DNA from 4 places in the Bradyrhizobium sp. LB14.3 genome. Region 1 is predicted to be linked to each of the others. Evidence: predicted binding sites of a transcription regulator. Region 1 holds the regulator's gene; each other region holds the start of a gene.

Region 1 (2,198 bases):
CGTAAACGTTCGGGCGTTCTAGTCACGCCCGGCGAGCCTTAAGGGATTCTGGCGGCACGGGTTTTTAAAGGCTTAGGCATTCGCTGCGAGGCGCCAGGATGGCAGGCCGGCAGCGAGGGAAAGGGTGCAATGACAGTTTTGACCTGGTCCGATGATCGCGTCGAGCAGCTTAAAAAGCTCTGGGAGGCCGGACTTTCGGCCAGCCAGATCGCGGCTGAGCTCGGTAATGTGACCCGCAATGCCGTGATCGGCAAAGTGCACAGGCTCGGCCTGTCGGGTCGCGCCAAGAGCCCTTCATCGGCAGCGCCCCGGCCGCGCAAGGCGCGCCCCGCGCAGCATATGATGCGGGTGACCCGCCCGATCTCGCGCGGCAACACCGCGCTGGCACAGGCCTTCGAGGTCGAAGTGGAGGCCGAACCGGTCACCTACGACAACGTGGTGCCGATGAGCCAGCGGCTGACGCTGCTCGAGCTGAACGAGGCGACCTGCCACTGGCCGGTCGGCGATCCCTCGACCCCGGACTTCTTCTTCTGCGGCGGCAAGGCGCTGTCCGGCCTGCCCTATTGCGCACAACACTCGCGCGTCGCGTATCAGCCGGCGTCGGATCGGCGCCGCGCACCGGTGAAGCCGAGCCCGCGCTGAGCTAGCGGATTTAGCTGACTGCAAGGGCGGCGCCGTCACACGATGACGCCTCGGCCCACTTGATGTCGTCCCGGACAAGCGTGCCAAAAGCGCGTGTCGATCCGGAACGACGGCGGAGCTTGAAGCGAGTTACGCCTGCTGCTCCGCCTTGGCAAAACGATCATCCAGCGCGTAGCCGGCGCCGCGGACGGTGCGGATCGGGTCCTGCTCGCGGCCGAGATTGAGCAGCTTGCGCAGGCGGCCGATATGCACGTCGACGGTACGCTCGTCGATGTAGATGTCGCGGCCCCAGACGCTGTCGAGCAGTTGCTCGCGCGAGAACACCCGCCCCGGATGCTCCAGGAAGAACTCCAGCAGGCGATATTCGGTCGGGCCGAGATCGATCGGCCGGCCCGAGCGCGCCACGCGGCGCTTGTCGCGGTCGAGCTCGATGTCGCCAAAGGCGAGCACGGTGGCGAGCCGCTCGGGGCTTGCGCGCCGCAGCAGGCCCTTCACGCGCGCCAGGAGCTCCGGCACCGAGAACGGCTTGACGATGTAATCGTCGGCGCCGGTCGCAAGACCCCGCACCCGCTCGCTTTCCTCGCCGCGCGCGGTGAGCATGATGATCGGGAGCTGCTTGGTCTCGGGACGGGTGCGAAGCCGCCGGCACAATTCGATGCCTGACAGGCCCGGCAGCATCCAGTCGAGCACGATCAAATCGGGAATGTGCTCCTTGAGACGGGTGTCGGCGTCGTCGCCGCGCATGACCGTCTCGACGTCATAGCCGTCGCCTTCGAGGTTGTAGCGGAGAAGCTCGGTCAGGGCTTCCTCGTCCTCAACCACCATAATGCGTGCGCCCATCTGGGTCGTTGCTCCCTAGGTGTTCGGTATCGAGGTGGCGAAGGTCGTCATATCGCCCTTCGGCCGCTTGTCGGTGATCGCCTGGCCCTCGATCATGTAGAAGACGGTCTCGGCGATGTTGGTGGCGTGATCGCCGATCCGCTCGATGTTCTTGGCGCAGAACATCAAATGGATGCAGAACGAGATGTTGCGCGGATCCTCCATCATGTAGGTGAGGAGCTCGCGGAACAGCGAAGTGCAGATGGCGTCGACTTCCTCGTCGCCCTTCCACACCGCCATCGCCGCCGGCAAATCATGTGCGGCATAAGCGTCCAGCACCGACTTGACCTGCTGCTGCACGAGGTCGGTCATGTGCTCCAGGCCGCGGAACAGCTTGAGCGGATGGAAATCCGTCTCCAGCGCCGCGACACGCTTGCCCATGTTCTTGGCGAGGTCGCCGATGCGCTCGAGATCGGTCGCGACGCGCATGGCGCCGACGATCTCGCGCAGATCGACCGCCATCGGCTGACGGCGGGCGATAGTGAGCACGGCGCGCTCCTCGATGCGCTTCTGCAGCGCGTCGAGCTCGGTGTCGATGGTGACGACGCGCTGGCCGAGCGGAACGTCACGGCGGATCAGCGCGTCGACGGAATCGACGATCATGCGCTCGGCGATGCCGCCCATCTCGGCAACCAGCCGGGTGAGTTCCTGGAGGTCGGTATCGAAGGCCTTTGCGG
Region 2 (2,198 bases), on a different contig from region 1:
TCTATCTCGTCGAGTGGTTGCGGCACATGAGTACGATCGAAGCCAAGTAGTACTTATCAAGTAGCACTATCGAGGCCAAATGAGTTGGGATGCGGCCCCGCAAAAGGCCAACTCCGCTCGATTAAGTCGCATCTCCTCAAACGAAGCCGGCACGCCGGCACGGAGCAAAGCAAGCGTGCCAGGCCGCGTTCATCCCCGACAATTGGCGTTTTCGCTTCCGCATGCGGAGAGCCTGAGCCGGGACAATTTCCTCGAAGGCCCCGCCAACGCCGCCGGTGTTGCCCTCATCGACGCCTGGCCGGAATGGCCGAACCGGATCATGTGGCTGGCCGGCCCGGAAGGGAGCGGCAAGAGCCATCTCGCCGCGATCTGGTCCGAGGCTTCGGGCGCCCGTTCGACCACCGCCAATGCGCTGACCGCCGAAGCCGTCCCGGGTGCGCTCGTCACCGGCGCGCTGGTGGTCGAGGATCCCAAGGTCAGGGAATTTGACGAGCGCGCCTTGTTCCATCTGATGAACCTGGCCCGCGAGGACGACGCCTACGTCCTCTTCACCGGGCGCCAGATGCCGGCATCGCTCGAGATCGAGCTGCCCGACCTGCGCTCGCGGCTGCGCGCCGTGCCTGTCATCGCGCTGCTGCCGCCTGACGACCAGCTCTTCCGCGGCCTGATCGTCAAATTCTGCGCCGACCGCCAGCTCGCCGTGGACGAGAGCGTGGTCAGCTACCTCGCTACCCGCCTGGAGCGGTCCTCGGCCGCCGCCCGGCAGGCCGTGGAGCTGCTGGACAGCGAGGCCCTGCGCCTCGGCCGTCCCGTCACCCGGGCCCTGGCCGCCGAGCTCTTGCGGGATGTCTGACCAAGGCGGCTTGACGCGGCCCGGCAGCGGAACATCAATGTCATCGAAACGTCATCGCTCTAACACAAGCTCCCGACGGTTTTGCGCATAAGTCGCAAATTTGGGCGAACTGGATGGATCGATTTCTGATGGACTCTGCGCAAGCTGTTGAAGTTAAAGAAAAAGCTCCGGAAGCCGAGGGCCATCCGGCGATCGCATCGAGCCCCGAGCGGTTCATCAATCGCGAGCTCTCCTGGCTGCACTTCAACCGCCGCGTCCTGGAGGAATCGGTCAATGCCAGCCACCCCATGCTGGAGCGGGTGCGATTCCTGTCGATTTCAGCGAATAATCTCGACGAGTTCTTCATGGTCCGCGTCGCCGGCATCAAGGCCCAGGTGCGCGAGGGCATTGCCGAACGCAGCCCCGATGGCCTGACGCCGTCCGAGCAGCTCGCGCTTATCAACCGGACCGTCTCGCAACTGGCCTCCGACCAGCAGGCGATCTGGCGCGACCTGCGCGGCACGTTGGCCAACGAGGGCATCGTTCTGGTCGAGGGCAAGGAGGTCACCAAGGCGGAGCGAACCTGGGTCGAGGACTACTTCCTCAGCAACGTGTTTCCGCTGCTGACACCGCTCGCGATCGACCCGGCCCACCCCTTCCCGTTCATTCCGAGCCTCGGCTTCACCATCGCGCTCCAACTCACGCGCGCCGCCGACGGCAAGCAGATGAACGCGCTGATCCGCATGCCCGGCAAGATCGACCGCTTCATCCGCCTGCCGGCTGACGGCAAGGTCGTCCGGCTGATCTCGCTGGAGCAGGCCACCGCGCTGTTCATCAACCGCCTGTTCCCCGGCTACAATCTTCAAGGCCAGGGCGCTTTCCGCATCATCCGCGACTCCGAGCTCGAGATCGAGGAAGAGGCCGAGGATCTCGTCCGCCTATTCGAGACCGCGCTGAAGCGCCGCCGCCGCGGGTCGGTGATCCGGCTCGAGATCGACGCCAAGATGCCGGAGCAGCTGCGCAGCTTCGTGCAGCATGCGCTATCGGCCGCCGACGACGAGGTGTTGCTGGTCGACGGCGTACTGGCCATGAACGAGCTCTCGCAGCTCACCCGCCTCGACCGGCCCGATCTCGAATTCACCCCTTACGTCCCGCGCCATCCCGAGCGCGTGCGCGAGCACGGCGGCGACATCTTCGCGGCGATCCGGCAGAAGGACCTCGTCGTCCATCATCCCTACGAATCCTTCGACGTGGTGGTGCAGTTTCTCCAGCAGGCGACGCGCGACCCCGACGTCGTCGCCATCAAGCAGACGCTCTACCGCACCTCCAGCAACTCGCCGATCGTGCGCGCGCTTGTGGAAGCCGC
Region 3 (2,198 bases), on a different contig from region 1:
CGCGGCATCATCTGCCGCTCGAAGGCATCGCCATGCAGATCGACGATGCCGGGCAGCACCAGCAGGTTGCGCGCGTCGATCGCAAGCCGCGTCCGGCCGCGAGAAGCGTCGAGCTGCGCAATGTCCGTTCCGGATATGAGAAGTGAAGTCTCGACGAGCTCGGAGCCGATCAAGGTCCGGCCGCCTTCAAGGAAAATGTCTGTCACGCGACCGCGCTTCGTTTGTTGCTGCCAAGAGGACTGTCGAGAGAACTGTCGAGAGAACTTCCCCGTGCTTCATATGTCGAGAGGAAATCTTCAATCCCGAGCTTGCGGAAATCGGGCAGTGCTTCACGCAATTTGTCGTGATCCCAGTCCCACCAGGCGAGCCTGGCGAGCCGCCCGGCGATCTCTTCCGAGAACCGGCGGCGGACGATGCGCGCCGGATTGCCGGCGACGATGGTGTAGGCCGGCACGTCCTTGGTGACGATGGCGCCTGCCGCGATCACCGCGCCGGTGCCGATGTTGCGGCCCGGCAGCACGATCGCGCCATGGCCGATCCAGACGTCATGGCCGATATGGATGTGATGCTGGCGCCGCCAGTCGAAGAATTCCGTATCGTCGCTCTCGCCTTCGAAGTAGGCGCTCGAACGATAAGTGAAGTGCGCCTGCGTGGCGCGGTGCATCGGGTGATTGCCCGGATTGATCCGTGTCATCGCCGCGATCGAGCAGAATTTTCCGATGGTGGTGTAGGTGATCTGGGCGTCGTTCACGACATAGGAGTAATCGCCCATCGTCACGTCGTGCAAAATCGTGCGCGCGCCGACCTCGGTGTAGGCCCCAAGCCTGGTGTCGTACAGCCTGGCCGAGGGATCGATGGTCGGCTGGACCGAAAGAGTTTTGGCGGCCATGTTGCATCCGAACGAGAGGGCGGGCATTTCTCTTCGAGCGGCTTGATGACAATGTCATGACGACGCGATGACAGGGGATGAACAGGCGATGAGGTGTGTAGGATCGCCGCACCGCAACGCGCGTGTCACACAAGTGTCAAGCGCCGGCGTTAGCGGTGGGCCCAAGCTACTCTGGAGCCCTGCATGCTGGTGGTTGAAGGTCTGACGTGTCGCTTCGGCGTGAAAGCCGCGGTGGACGACGCTTCGTTTCAAGTTTCCCCCGGCGGCTTCGTCGGCGTGATCGGGCGATCCGGCGCCGGCAAGTCGACCCTGCTGCGGACCATCAACCGCCTGGCGACGCCGGCGCAGGGCCGCATCCTGTTCGACGGCATCGACGTCACGGCGCTGCGCGGCAAGGCGTTGCGGCAGTGGCGGGCACGTTCCGCGATGATCTTCCAGCAGTTCAACCTGGTCGGCCGGCTCGACGTGCTCACCAACGTGCTGATGGGACGACTCGCGACGATGCCGACCTGGCGCTCCCTGACGCAGACCTGGCCCGAGCAGGACAAGGTGCTGGCGATGTCCGCGCTCGAGCAGTTCGACATCGCCCCGCTCGCGGCCCAGCGTGCCGACCAGCTCTCCGGGGGCCAGCAGCAGCGCGTGGCGATCGCCCGCGCGCTGGTGCAGCAGCCCGACATCATCCTCGCCGACGAGCCGATCGCCTCGCTCGACCCGCGCAATACCAAGATCGTGATGGATGCGCTGCTGCGCATCAACAAGCATTTCGGCATCACCGTGCTCTGCAATCTTCACTCGCTCGATCTGGCGCGCAGCTATTGCGACCGCCTGATCGGCATGGCGCAGGGTCGCGTGGTGTTCGACGGCGCGCCGGCTGAGTTGACCGATCACGTTGCGCGCGAGCTCTACGATCTCGAAGCCGCCGAAATCATGGGCGGCATGCCCGCGCCGGTGCTCCAGGGCGTTCCGGCACTTGGAACGGCGGCCGCCGCCTGAGCCGTGCCTGTTTGGCTTTCAGTTCTTGCGTCAACCGACCCCAACCGATGAAGAGGCTATCATGATCACTCGTAGACTAGTTCTCGCCGCCGCGCTCGCGTTCACGACCTCAGCCTCCGCCGACGACTGGAAAGCCAAATATCCTGAACTGACCTTCGCGGTCATTCCGGCGGAAAACGCCTCGGGCGTTACCGAGCGCTGGGCGCCGTTCATGAATTATCTTTCCAAGGAACTGGGCGTGAAGGTCACGCTGCGCATCGCCAACGACTACGCCGCCGTCATCGAAGGCCAGCGCGCCGGCAACATCCATATCGCG
Region 4 (2,198 bases), on a different contig from region 1:
CAACCACGGCGTCATCGGCGACCAGCACCACATCGGTGCCGCGCGGAAACAGCGTCTCATTGACACGCAGGCGCTCGAACAGGTCGAACGGCCTGATCGAGGCCTGGAGCGTCGCGACACCGTCGATGCCGGGGCCGCGCAGCTCGAAGCTGCGCCCCGAGTCCAGGCTCTCGACCTGAAGGATCAATGTGGTCGAACGATCCGGATATTCGCTGGTGCCGAGCGCGAAGCGCTCGAGCGAAGGCAGTGCTCCGCCGTCGCTGATCAGCGCGAAGCCTGCGATCGAGGAATCCTGCACCACCGGCGCGCCGGTGTGGAACTTCAGCCATTTTGTCACGTCGGTGCTTTCCGACATGCGCGCATCGAGCCAGAGCGGCGTGTCGTGGTCGAACAGCGTCAGCGCGATCGCGGCGGTGCCGCGCATCATGATATGAGGCGCTCCTGATGTCGGCACGATGCGCTGGACCGACCCCGGCCGCGCCATCGCGTCCATGACCGAACGAAAGGTCGATTGCGCCGACAGCACCTTGTCAGCGAACCCCGGCGGCAGTTCCGCAATCGTGGTCATGATCTCACCCTTCACCGCGCACCATGGTGTAGAAATCAACCTTCGTCGCGGCGGTCTCGGCCGCCGCCTGCTTGCGCCTGACCATAAGCTGCTCACGCAACGGCGCGATAATTTCCCGCTCCACCGCGCCGCCGAAATCGCTGGACTGCACCAGCGCATCGCACAGCGCGATCAGCCGCGCCTTCTCACCGTCGCGACCGAGCGTGTAACCGAAACCGACCTCGCCGCTCGCCAGCCTGACCGCGGCGCGCGACACCGTCGCTTCGCCGAGATTGAACGGCGCACCGTCGCCGCCGACCCGGCCCCGCAGCATGACGAGGCCGTTTTCCGGCGCGCGCAGATCCTGATGCGCCGGCAGGGCGAGAGCGCGGAGGCGAGCGGCGATCTCGCCCGCCTCCGCGTGCGCCAGCACGGCCATTGCGGCCTTGCGCCGGGCTTGCTGATTGTTGTGCTGGGTCACCAAATCCACCGAACTTGTTTGCCGAATTTGCCGAATCCAAGTTGTCTATGATACTAGACAACTTGATACGGGAGCGCCATGACTGTTTCGTGACAAAGGCGTGATTTCTGGAGTAGCTTCCCGGCCACATGAGCATTCAGGACACAGCCTCCTCGGGCGTCGCGTTGTGGCGCCTCGTTGCCGACGGCATCGAGCGCGGCATCGCCGACGGCCGCTTTGTGGCCGGCGACAAGCTGCCGGGCGAGATGGAGATCGCTGAAACCTATCGCGTGAACCGCCACACAGTGCGGCGCGCGCTGGCCGCGCTTGCCGAGCGCGGCATCGTGCGGGCCGAGCGTGGCAGCGGAACCTATGTCGAGGCGCAGAAGCTCGCCTATCCGCTGCGCTCGCGGACCCGCTTCTCCGAGATCGTCGGCGCGGACGGCCGCGAACCGCATGGCCGGTTGATCGAGGCGTCCGATGATGCCGCGACCCGCGAACTCGCGCGGGAACTTGGATTGAAGGCCGGCGCACCACTGGTGCGGATCGAAGCGATGCGCCTCGCCGACCGCACGCCGATCTGCGTCTCCACCACCTGGCTGTCGGCGGAATTGTTTCCGGGGGCGGGCAATGTATTCGCCGCGACGCGCTCGATGACGAAACTGCTCGAGCATTACGGCGTCCGCGACTATCGGCGCGGCGCGACCCGCATCACCGCCGGCATCGTCGACGCAACCGACGCCGCACGGCTCGATCTGGCGCTGGGACGTCCGATCCTGGTGGTCGACGCGACCGACCACGACCTCGACGGCAAGCCGCTGGTGACCAAGCATTCGCGCTTCGCCGCCGAGCGGGTGGAATTTCTGGTGGAGTCGTAGCAACCATGAAATGGAGGCTACGGTGTCTGCGATTAAGCCACCGCCCTTCGCCCGATGATGGCGAAGCGCAGCTTGCTTGAGACGAAATCGATCGCGGCGACTGCCACCAGGATCATCAGGATCAGGAACGACACCTTCTGCCATTCCAGCACGCGGATTTGCTCAGCGAGCTGGAGCCCGATGCCGCCGGCGCCGACGATGCCGATGATGGTGGCCGAGCGCGTGTTCGACTCGATGAAATAGAGTACCTGGCCGGCGATGACCGGCAGGACCTGCGGCAGCAAACCGAAACGGATCTCGTGCAGCGCACTGC

Evidence for each region. The regulator PhoB, encoded in region 1, activates phosphate uptake and scavenging genes when phosphate is short. The targets are predictions, from matches to a motif close to TGTCATNNANCTGTCAT.
Region 2: the regulator PhoB is predicted to act here: its motif matches at 892-908, upstream of ABIB00_RS05220 (RNA degradosome polyphosphate kinase).
Region 3: the regulator PhoB is predicted to act here: its motif matches at 935-951, upstream of phnC (phosphonate ABC transporter ATP-binding protein).
Region 4: the regulator PhoB is predicted to act here: its motif matches at 1,107-1,123, upstream of phnF (phosphonate metabolism transcriptional regulator PhnF).

The regions. Positions count from the first base shown of each region.
Region 1 is NZ_JBEPQT010000001.1:480,201-482,398, forward strand. Features, by position in the region: gene ABIB00_RS02240 (GcrA family cell cycle regulator) at 130-642, shown strand; gene phoB (phosphate regulon transcriptional regulator PhoB) at 772-1,482, opposite strand; gene phoU (phosphate signaling complex protein PhoU) at 1,498-2,198, opposite strand, start outside.
Region 2 is NZ_JBEPQT010000002.1:314,553-316,750, forward strand. Features, by position in the region: gene ABIB00_RS05210 (CDP-alcohol phosphatidyltransferase family protein) at 1-50, shown strand, start outside; gene ABIB00_RS05215 (P-loop NTPase family protein) at 176-853, shown strand; gene ABIB00_RS05220 (RNA degradosome polyphosphate kinase) at 982-2,198, shown strand, end outside.
Region 3 is NZ_JBEPQT010000004.1:197,171-199,368, forward strand. Features, by position in the region: gene ABIB00_RS11045 (alpha-D-ribose 1-methylphosphonate 5-triphosphate diphosphatase) at 1-206, opposite strand, end outside; gene ABIB00_RS11050 (LbetaH domain-containing protein) at 203-889, opposite strand; gene phnC (phosphonate ABC transporter ATP-binding protein) at 1,073-1,882, shown strand; gene phnD (phosphonate ABC transporter substrate-binding protein) at 1,944-2,198, shown strand, end outside.
Region 4 is NZ_JBEPQT010000004.1:201,568-203,765, reverse strand. Features, by position in the region: gene phnH (phosphonate C-P lyase system protein PhnH) at 1-568, opposite strand, end outside; gene phnG (phosphonate C-P lyase system protein PhnG) at 573-1,037, opposite strand; gene phnF (phosphonate metabolism transcriptional regulator PhnF) at 1,157-1,885, shown strand; gene phnE (phosphonate ABC transporter, permease protein PhnE) at 1,918-2,198, opposite strand, start outside.